DNA from 2 places in the Geobacillus sp. CCR genome. Region 1 is predicted to be linked to the other one. Evidence: riboswitches for the same ligand, from Rfam matches in the RefSeq annotation. Region 1 holds a riboswitch; the other holds the start of a gene.

Region 1 (5,628 bases):
TGAACGAACTGACGACCGATATTTCGGAAACAGTCGACGAAATTCAAATCAAAGTCGATCGCGAAAAAGCGCTCGCGCAAGGGTTTACTCCAGCGCAAGTGGCGACGATGGTCAACGATATGACACGCGGTGTGACGGCGACACGCATGCTTGATAAAGAGTCGAATTTGTACAACGTTAACGTCGAATACGACGAATCGGTGAAAAACTCGGTCGACAATTTGAAAAAACTGCTGATCAAAAAGCAAGACGGCACGTTTATTCCGCTTGGCGACATTGCGGATATTACGATCGGGAAAAGCCCGGTTCAAATTCATCGCATCGATGAGCAATACGCCGTTCAGTTTACATTAAAATACAAAAACACGACGAATTTAGGGGAGATGTCCGCGATTGTCGATAAAGAAATCGCGAAATTGCATCTTCCGGAAGAGACGGAAATCGTCTTTGGCGGCGACCGCGAATTGTTAGAATCGGCGTTGGGTGATTTGCTGCTTGCCTTTGCCTTAGCGATTACGTTCGTGTACCTTGTCATGGCGGCGCAATTTGAATCGCTGAAATATCCGTTTGTCATTATGTTCACCGTGCCGCTGATGGCCATCGGTGTCGCGCTTGGCTTAATGGCAACGAAAACGCCAGTTAGCGTTATGGCGATTATCGGCGTCATCGTGCTTGCGGGTATCGTCGTCAACAACGCGATCGTGATTGTTGATTACATTAATCAAATGAAAGAAAAAGGTTTGGCGAGCTACGATGCGATTGTCACATCGGTGAAATTGCGCGTCCGTCCGATTTTGATGACGGCCTTGACAACGATTTTAGGGTTGCTGCCGCTGGCGTTTGGCATTGGCGAAGGAGCGGAAATGAACCAGCCATTGGCCATCACCGTCATCGGCGGCTTAATTAGCAGCACCTTTTTGACATTGTTCGTCATCCCTGTCGTATACAGTTTGTTTGATAAGGAAACGAGAAAAATGAAGCATAGCGGTTAAAGAAAACGATCTCCCAGCCTCGATTGGGAGGTCGTTTTTCACGGAAACGTACAAAGGAATTTCATATTATATGAAGAAAGAATTGTAATACATTTCCGTTTTGCACTCCGCAAAGTGCTACTTGCTTAGAAAAAGCGGAGACATTACTATATAAGTTGAAACTTTGTTTTACATCCAGTAGAACGCCCGCTGCATTCTATCAAAATGACTTGTTATGAAGGAAAACAGAATCGAACAATCGGAAAATCTTTATTGCAACTTATATAGCAATGATCACCGTATCTTCTTGTTTCACCAAATGACGATTGCGACGTTGAAGATAGAATTGAATTTGTGACAGCTGGGCAGAAACAAAAAAGAAAATGACTGCATATTGTTTTTGAATCTTTGCTTGATCTGTAGTAAAATGAAAGTGCTCTTGCATGGGGATTCTCCTTTCGAATGTTGGATAGCACTTTCATTCTACAGGAGATCCACAAGCAAGGGCTATTTTTATGCTTACTCGATTTTATCTAGCACCACGGGTTTTTGATGAACTCCTGTCATATAAAGGATGTCCGGTTGGGCGCTAAAGAAGGAAAACCAATGCACGTTGACGAATATGTCAATGCTACAGCAGCAGACAAAAATTTTTCGACAATAGGAAAAAAGGAGGAGAAAGGGTTGTCGTTAAGCACTTATATCATTCGCACAATGTTCGTTGTCATTCCTGGCACAGCGGCGATCGGCATGGCCACATGCCTGGTCAACGGCATTCGCGGGGCGGCATTTTGGTGGACGCTTGTTGCTACAGTGCTGTTTGGCGCGATGCTCGGCTTCGTTTCGGCAACGCTCAACTATCGACGGTTTGTTGCCCCGATTGCCGTTATTAACGAACATTTAGGCAAGATGACAGGCGGAGATTTGACGGTGCGCATACCGCTTGATCGCGTGCAGCAGCTGCGGCCGATTGCGGCGTCGTTAAACGATATGGCAGACGCTTGGCAAAGTGTGATGGGGCAAATCCAACATCATGCCGAAGAAGTAGCGCAATATTCTCAGCAGCTTGCCGCTGTCGCCGAACAGACGACGAAAGCGACAGAGCAAATTGCGACAACGATGGAAACGCTTGCGGCAAGTGCGGAGGAACAGGCCGATGCTGTCCGCACCACCGCCGCGTCCGTGCATGATATTTCCCAAACATTGAGCGACGTCGCTTGCCATACGAAAGATGTGGCGCACCGCGCCGAGAAAACGTCGGCGAAAGCAGAGGACGGCAAGCAGTCAATCGGACAAATGTCCGAGCAAATGCAGTTCATTTACGATCATGTGCAAACGCTCGGCCAGGTGGTGAAAGGGCTTGGGGAGCGCTCCAACGAGATTGGACAGATTACGGAAGCGATCACCGGCATTGCGTCGCAGACGAATTTGTTGGCGCTCAATGCGGCGATCGAAGCGGCGCGCGCCGGCGAGCAAGGGAAAGGGTTTGCGGTTGTCGCGGACGAAGTGAGGAAGCTCGCAGAACAATCAGCGCGCTCAGCGCAACAAATTTCCGAGCTGATCGGTTACATTCAAGAAGAAACGAAGCGGGCAGTTGCGTCTGCCGAACAGGTGATCGCCGAAGTGGCGAAAGGATTGAACGTTGCGGCGGCATGCGGCCAATCATTTGCCCATATCCGCGAGGAGGTCGGCCAAGTGAGCAAACAAATTGGACAAGTATCGTCCGCCATCGAGCAAATGACGGAGCATGCTCGTCAAGTGAACGACGCACTCCAACAGATGACCAATATTGTCGAACAGTCAGCGTCTGGTGCGGCCAACGTATCGGCAGCGACGCAGGAACAAATGGCTTCCGTCGAGGAAATCGCCTCTTCGTCGACATCGCTCGGTCAGATGGCGGACGAGATGCGGGCAATGCTGAAGAAATTTTCTGTGTGAGTGAGGAAAAGGACGCTTTCTTCGAGAAAGAGGGGCTTTCAAACGACGTGTGGGAGTCAACGTTTGGAATAAAATGGTTTGCATCTTTGCCAATTGCCTGATAAAATAAAAAAAGTCAGTCATCATTGTTATACGCTCATCTGCTAGGGGAGTCCGGGAGCCGGGCTGAGAAAAGAACGCGATGAAGTTCTTTGACCCTTTGAACCTGATCTGGGTCATGCCAGCGTAGGGAAGCAGGCAGCGGGAACAGATGGACGCACAGGCTGTTCATTTGGCCTTTTTGCCTTGATCGGGTTCCGTTCGTTTTGCGGAACCCGTTTTTGCGTAAATATCCCCCGTTTTTGCCTCTCTTTTGCTGGTGCGGCTGCAGGTCTCAACCACCATTTCAAAGGAGGAAAGCCGCATGGAAAACATCCGCTCGTTCATGTCATTTCCAGCCAGCCGCAAGGTGTACATTGAAGGATCGCGCAAGGATGTGCGCGTGCCGATGAGAGAGATCGTGTTGTCGCCGACGAAAACGCCGCAAGGAACGGTGGAAAACGAGCCGGTGCGCGTCTATGACACAACCGGTCCATACACCGATCCTCATTTTGAGCCGGACGTCGAAAAAGGATTGCCGCCTCTTCGCCGCAACTGGATTGTTGAGCGCGGCGATGTCGAAGAAGTGAAGCCATCAGCGACCGCCGGCGTCCGCCCGCTGCCGTTCGTGCGCCGTCCATTGAGGGCAAAGCCCGGAAAAACAGTGACACAAATGCATTACGCCAAACGGGGGATCATTACGCCAGAAATGGAGTTTGTCGCGATTCGTGAACAAATCGATCCAGAAATTGTCCGCCAAGAAGTCGCCGCTGGTCGGGCCATTATTCCGGCCAATATTAACCATCCAGAGAGCGAACCGATGATCATCGGACGTCGTTTCCATGTGAAAATTAATGCCAATATCGGCAACTCGGCTGTTTCTTCATCGATTGAAGACGAAGTGGAAAAATTGCTTTGGGCAGTGCGTTGGGGCGCCGATACGGTCATGGATTTATCGACCGGCAAACACATTCATGAAACGCGCGAGTACATCATCCGCAATTCGCCGGTCCCCGTGGGAACGGTGCCGATTTATCAGGCGCTCGAAAAGGTAGGAGGGGTGCCGGAGAAGCTGACATGGGACGTGTACCGCGAGACGCTCATCGAGCAGGCTGAACAAGGAGTCGACTACATGACGATCCACGCCGGTGTGCGGCTTCATTACATTCCGCTCACCGCCAACCGGACGACCGGAATTGTCTCGCGCGGCGGCTCGATCATCGCCCAATGGTGTTTGGCCCACCATGAAGAAAACTTTTTGTATACGCATTTTGAAGAAATCTGCGAGATTTTGAAACAATACGATGTCGCGATCTCCCTTGGCGACGGCTTGCGCCCCGGCTCCATCGCCGATGCGAACGATGAGGCGCAGTTTGCGGAACTCAAGACGCTCGGCGAGCTGACGAAAATCGCCTGGAAGCATGATGTGCAGGTGATGATCGAAGGGCCGGGGCACATTCCGATGCATAAAATTCGCGAAAATGTCGAGCGGGAACAGGAAATTTGTCATGGAGCGCCGTTTTATACGTTAGGGCCGCTTGTCACCGACATCGCGCCCGGGTATGACCATATTACGTCAGCGATTGGCGCCGCCATCATTGGCGCTTATGGAACGGCGATGCTTTGTTACGTAACGCCCAAAGAACATTTAGGGTTGCCGAATAAAGAGGACGTACGCGCCGGGGTCGTGGCCTATAAAATCGCCGCCCATGCGGCTGATCTGGCAAAAGGGCATCCAGCCGCTCAGCAGCGTGACGACGCGCTCTCGAAAGCGCGCTTTGAATTTCGTTGGAACGATCAGTTCAATTTATCCCTCGATCCGGAACGGGCCCGCGAGTATCATGATGAAACATTGCCGGCTGAGGCGGCGAAAACGGCCCATTTTTGTTCGATGTGCGGGCCGAAATTTTGTTCCATGAACATTTCACATGAACTGCAACGGAAAATCAAAGAGGAGGGGATGAAAGAAAAAGCGCAACAATTTATTCGGCAAGGGTCGTCGCTGTATCAATGACAAGAAGCGGGCTGCGATGCTCGGCATGGTGGAGAGGATATGGAAGTTCGATCAACGGAAAAAGCATGAGCTGGAAAACGCTCGGTGCTGATCGAAGCAGCGGAGGGGGGCGAACGTTCACCGCCCCTCTTGTTTGTTGTGCAAATTGGTGCGGTTCCTTATTATTTTAAAAATATATAATTTTTAAAAAATATATTTACAAATCGTTTCGGATTGATTATGATAATGGCATAAGGTGCAAATTTCTAGTCATAGAATGATCATGCGGGGAAAACTGCGCAGTCTATCGCGGCGCCTTCGCCGGCGCTTCGCTTCCATAGACAGCGGCCAGTTGCGTCATCGAACCGTGGATGATGCCGGCCGCTTCTTTTTATGGCGAAAGGGCCGGGTTTCAGAAGGTTGATCGCGTTTTTCTAGCAGCTTAGTGAAAAAATAACCCCTTCTCCTGCATCGACCGCTTTTCGAGAAAAAAGATTTTGATGATGTCTTGATGTGAGAAAGCCATTGGTATGATAGGCTGCTTCTTGAACGTGAGACGGGCATGAGGGTGATGGGCGTGCGCATAAACTGAAACGAAGGGCTATGAGGAGGGATGGGATTGAACACATTTTCCGATATTGTGCAGAC
Region 2 (5,628 bases), on a different contig from region 1:
GCATACGGCATGCAAAATTGAGCATCAGGATCTTGGAAAACATAGCCCCACCGTTCCGGCCGCTTAAGGCGCTCCGCTTTCATCGGCACATCGATCGAGCGGGGAATGATGCCAGCCATCACTTGCAATAATGTCGACTTGCCGCATCCGGACGGACCAAGGAGGAGCACTTTCTCCCCCTCGGCAATCGAAAGCGACAAGTCGCGAAACAGCAGCCCGTCGCTCCCGGGAAATTTCAGGCGCAGCCGATCAATCGCAATTGCTTGTTTCATCGCCATTCGCCGCCTTACCGGTTCAATGCATCGTAATCGTCTTTCGAGGCCGGCCGCCACATTTGCGTCACTCCGGTTTTTTCGAGCGCTTTCGCCAATGAAACAGCAAGCACGCCGGAGATGAGGATGGCGCCGATAAAACGCGCCAGCAAAAAGAGCGCCATATTCCATGGGGCGAGCGCCTCAATATAGCCTTTGTAAAAGTCCATGATGAGCGAGCCAATCGTCGCCCCGACCGCGCCGAGCGATACAACGAACGTATCAAAGCGCCGATAGCGGAAGGCGGCAAAGACGAGCTCGGCCAACAGCCCTTGAACGACCCCGTAAATGAGCACTTCAAGCCCCCATTGCGATCCCATGATCAGCTCGCCGGACGAAGCCGCAATCTCCGCGAGCAACGCCACCCCTGGCTTGCGAATGAGCAAATAAGCGAGCGAGGAGGCGATAAACCACATGCCGTAAATGAATTGATCGAGATGAAACCCTACTGCTCCCACCGCGCTATATAGCGGTCCCCATAATTTGTAAATAACGCCAAACACAATCGCAATGACGATCGTCGTTAAAATATCCACCAATCTTAACCCTTTTGTCTTCACTTCCATCCTGTTCTCCTCCTTGTCTCACGTCAACGGCTCGCCGCCAATTCAGCCGACGGCCACTGCTCAAGCCGATACGCCATCTCCCAAAACTCGTACTCATATTCGCTGCTGATGAGGAAATGCCGCTTCATCCGATGGCGATCCTCTTCGGTGACCTCGTCAGCGATGTCGTCAAGCCGCGCGATTTGCTCTTCCACAAGCGAGCGGAACCAGTCCGAACTGTAGGTGCCGATCCATTTTTCATAAATCGGATCGTTCGGGCGGCACGTTTTCAAGCGCTCGCCAATTTCGTAATACAGCCAGTAGCACGGCAAAATGGCGGCGATAACATCACCGAGATGCCCTTCGTACGCCGCGCGGTACATGTGCGACGTATAGGCGTACGCCGTCGGCGCCGGAATGAACGCCGCCCTTTCCTCTTCTGTAATGCCCAAGAGCTCGGCGAACGTTTCATGCAGAGACAGCTCGGCTTCGCACGTGCTTTGTGCATGGTGCGCCAACCGGGCTGTCGTCGCCAAATCCGGCGATTTCGCCGCCCCGATCGCCTGCACGCGGGCAAAATGGCGCAAATAATAGGCATCTTGCATCACGTAATAGCGAAACTTCTCGCGCGCAAGCGTCCCTTGGCCAAGCTCCTGAACAAACGGATGGCGGAAACTCGCCTGCCAGATCGGATCGGCCGCTTGGCGCAATTGTTTGGCAAATGACATTCGTTTTCCCCCTTTTTGGCAAAATAAAAACGCCGCTTCCTTTGCCGATTGGCGTAAAGAAAGCGGCGTGGGCATGCGACGTTGGCAAGGCAAAGCCTAGCCTTGCTGTGCTGCTCCTCCACTTCCCTACGCTGGCATTACCCAGATCAGGTGCTAAGGGTCTCAAAGGCACACTTTGATCTCAGCCTTTCTAAAGGCCCCCCTAGTGGATGATGGTGCAATTTTCAGTTTTCTTTACACTTAATCATACCATGGCACGAACGATTGTCAATCTTTTTTTCTCCGACGTTGCGCTATGCGTTGCAATCCGCTATGATGGAAACGCAGCAATTGACGACGGAATGGGAGTGGAAACGATGGCGAAGGTCATCCTGAAAAGAGAACGGAAAAAACGGCTTGAGCAAGGGCATCCATGGATTTTTCAAAGTGAAGTTGACCGCATCGAAGGCGATGCTGCGCCGGGCGACTTCGTTGACGTTTACAATCATCAAGGGTATTGGCTGGCGAAAGGATATATCAACCCCGCTTCGCAAATCATCGTCCGCGTCTTGACGCAAAACCCAAACGATGAACTCGATGAGCGCTTTTTCATCGACCGCATCCGTCAGGCGTGGGCGTACCGTGAACGGATGATTCCCGGCGTTCGCTCCTGCCGCGCCGTCTATGGCGAAGCCGACTTTTTGCCCGGATTGATCGTCGACAAATATGAAGATGTGCTTGTTGTGCAAATTTTGGCGCTCGGCATGGAAAGGCGGAAAGACTGGATTTTGCGCGGCTTGCTTGACGTGTTTGCCCCAAGGGCCATTTATTTGCGCAACGATGTGTCCGTTCGGGAGCTTGAGGGTCTCAAACAAGAAAAAGGCTTTTGGTACGGGGAAGCGGAAACGGAAATCGAAATCGAGGAAAACGGCGTGAAATACATCGTCGATATTGAAAACGGACAAAAAACAGGCTTTTTCTTCGACCAACGGCAAAACCGCGCCGCTCTTCGTCCGCTCATCGGTCCGGAGACAACCGTGCTCGACTGCTTCACCCATACCGGCTCGTTTATGCTAAACGCTTGTCTGTATGGGGCAAAACATGCTACTGCCGTCGATATTTCCGAACATGCCATCGAAACGGCGAAACGGAACGCCGCGTTAAACGGATTCACGAACGTTGAATTTGTCGTCGCCAACGCCTTCGACTATTTGCGCGAATCAGTGCGCGCCGGCAAACAGTGGGATGTCGTCATCATCGACCCGCCGGCATTCGCGAAATCGGCCCATGCCGTCCCGAAGGCGCTGCGCGGCTATAAAGACATTAACTTAAACGGATTGAAGCTTGTCAAAGACGGCGGCTTTTTCGTCACATCAAGCTGCTCGTACCACGTCCGCCCGCACCTATTTCAAGAAATGATCGCTGATGCGGCATTTGACGCAAAAAAAGTGCTGCGCCAAGTATATTGGAACGGCGCCGGCTACGACCACCCGAAACTCCTTGCCGCGGAAGAAGGCGACTACTTAAAATTCGCCATTTACGAAGTGCATTCCCGGCGGTGACGAGCCGCCCTCAAAGGCCGTTTCGATGCGCCGCTGGGCAGAAAAAACGCCTAGGGGTTATCCCTAAGCGTTTTTTCGTTCCCTGGGGCGAAGCGATTGTTCTTTATGCAAGACCGACAGATAGACAAGCATCGAAAGGAACACCGAACCGCTAGCAGCTAAATAAATGCTCGGATAGCCGAACCAATGGCTGATTTGGCCAAACACTATCGCCCCGACGCCGACCCCTAAATCAAAAAACGAGAAAAATGTCGCGTTCGCCATTCCCTTGCGGTGGGCAGGCGCCCGCTCGACGGACCACGCCTGCAGCCCCGGTTGCACCATGCCAAAGCCGAAACCGTACAGCACCGCCGCCAAAAGCAACGCCCATTCTCCCGGCAGCCAAGCGAGAAGAAGCATCGCCAGCAAAATAAGCCCCGCACCAGGGAGAAAGACGGCCCGATGCCCTTTTCGGTCATACAACTGGCCAGCGAACGTTCGCGTCACCATCAAGGCAAGCGCGTAAAGCAAAAAGTACAGCTGCAGGCCGCCGATCTGTTTTTGCGCCGTATATAGAGGCAAGAATGAGGCGATGCCGCCGAACGTCACCGTCAAGAAAAACAACAGCAACGACGGGGTCAAAGCGCTTTTTTCATACAAATCCCATCTGTTCGCCCCTTTGCCATGCACGGCTTCCGCTTTTTTATACGTGATTGCGGCGGCAAACAGCACCGAAGCGACTCCAAGCGCCGCACAAATGGCAAACAGATGGCTAAACGGAATCATAGCGGCAAGCACAAGTCCAAGCGACGGACCAAACGCCAAGGCGATATTCCCAGACAGCCCGTAATAGCCCATTCCTTCCCCGCGGCGACTCGCTGGAATGATGTCCGTCGCCACCGTTCCGGAAGCGGTTGTCGAAAACCCCCAGCCGATTCCTTGGACGACCCGCATCAAAAAGAGAAGGAAAATGCTTGAGATCAAGCTGTAGGAACCGACAGAAATGACAAAAATGAGAAGCCCCAATAAAAACACAAACCGGCGCCCTTTCGTCTCAAGCGCATGGCCTGCGAACGGACGGACGATGAGCGCCGAAAACGTAAACACACCGACGACAACGCCAATCAGCTGATCATTGCCGCCCAAATGCTCGACAAACAGCGGAAGGGTCGGCAGCGTCATTTGAAACCCAAGAAACACAAAAAAATTGGCCAAACAAATCAAAACAAAATCTTTCGTCCATATTTTTTCTTTTTGTTCTGCCATAAGCGGCTGCTGCTCCGCTCCCATACCGATCCCCCTTGCGAACGATGTATTTCGTGTCCCTTAATATTTGTTAGTATAACATAATCCTATGCCGCCGTTTAAGCAAAATGCGATTTCACCGTTCTCCCGGCAAGATGACGACAAAAAAGCCCCGCCCAGCCGGCGGTTCCCGGGTGTTGTTTGCGCAGCACCATCCTTCTATGATGCGTCAACTACCCCCACTTAGCTAACGCTTGAAGTGGGGGCTTGCAACTCCCCAGAAGTGCAAACGGACTTCGTCCTCCTTCCTTGACTTGGGGTTGCATCAGGGGGCAGGTTGACGACTGCCCAACGACGCAGGTCATGCCTGCATCGTTACCGATTCTCTCGGTGTGTCTGTTGGCAGTACTTGGCTTCCACACACAACAGACGGACCTACGCTCGATGTTTTGCGGTTGCAACGTTTCCTGCAACCAACTCCATACATCGAGCAGCCGTTATTGGAGTGCCTTTATTGAACGGTTTTCTCCACGCCTTTATTCTATCATACACAAAAGAAAGGGGGAACGCGCATTCCTCTCCCACTTACTCCCTTTGGTCGTTGAAGTGGGAGTCTCCTGCGCGAAATAGGATGAAGAAAAAAGCCGCCGAACAATCGGCAGCCTTTACCATCCTTTTCGTTTGCGCAACGACACAATTTGTGCGGTATGATGTTTCCCATGCCATGCATACAACGCGGTCAATACATACAGCGGCATCTCCCCCGCTGCCCCTTCCGGCCGAATGGTTCGGTGAAAATCCACCTCCGTCATCGATTCAAGCAACACCGTCCAGCGCGCATGCAGCCCGTCAAGCAGCAAAAGCGACGATTCAATCGACAATGTACGGGCATCAGCTGTTTTCGCCCATTCGCTTTCCGCAAACGGCTTCACCGTTGGGCCGTCTTCCGTCACTCCCCATTTCGTGCGCAAAAACGCATTCATGCTTGCATCAGCCAAATGATGGACGACTTGGGCCACCGTCCAGCCGCCGTCGCGATACGGCGTGTTCAGCTGCTCATCGTTCAAGCCGGAAACAGCGGTTCTTAAGTCGTTCGGCAGTCCGCGGATGGCAGCTATCCACTTTCGCACCTCCCCAGCCTCAAACTGCTGCGGCGCTTGAAACGTTCCGATCGGGTAGCGAATCGGATCGACCGTTGCCATGTTGATCATCTCCCTTCCGTATGCATTTATTCCACACGGAAAGGCAAATTCCTTCTTATTCTTTCCAGATGTATACG

Evidence for each region. A riboswitch is a leader RNA that binds a small molecule or an ion and turns the genes downstream of it on or off. The one in region 1 is predicted to bind thiamine pyrophosphate.
Region 2: linked by a shared signal. The riboswitch ahead of tenA (thiaminase II) and the one ahead of thiC (phosphomethylpyrimidine synthase ThiC) in region 1 are both predicted to bind thiamine pyrophosphate.

What each region holds. Positions count from the first base shown of each region.
Region 1 covers NZ_JBREBQ010000049.1:5,885-11,512, reverse strand. Annotated here, with positions in the region: gene ACVBDQ_RS16365 (efflux RND transporter permease subunit) at 1-992, shown strand, start outside; partial or broken gene ACVBDQ_RS16360 (IS982 family transposase) at 1,255-1,416, opposite strand; gene ACVBDQ_RS16355 (methyl-accepting chemotaxis protein) at 1,656-2,909, shown strand; TPP riboswitch at 3,045-3,158, shown strand; gene thiC (phosphomethylpyrimidine synthase ThiC) at 3,313-5,001, shown strand; gene ACVBDQ_RS16345 (aminotransferase class I/II-fold pyridoxal phosphate-dependent enzyme) at 5,600-5,628, shown strand, end outside.
Region 2 covers NZ_JBREBQ010000037.1:7,404-13,031, reverse strand. Annotated here, with positions in the region: gene ACVBDQ_RS14935 (ABC transporter ATP-binding protein) at 1-272, opposite strand, end outside; gene ACVBDQ_RS14930 (ECF transporter S component) at 287-877, opposite strand; gene tenA (thiaminase II) at 901-1,584, opposite strand; TPP riboswitch at 1,691-1,798, opposite strand; gene ACVBDQ_RS14920 (class I SAM-dependent rRNA methyltransferase) at 1,941-3,125, shown strand; gene ACVBDQ_RS14915 (MFS transporter) at 3,189-4,394, opposite strand; gene ACVBDQ_RS14910 (YfiT family bacillithiol transferase) at 5,015-5,551, opposite strand; gene ACVBDQ_RS14905 (glycoside hydrolase family 13 protein) at 5,607-5,628, opposite strand, start outside.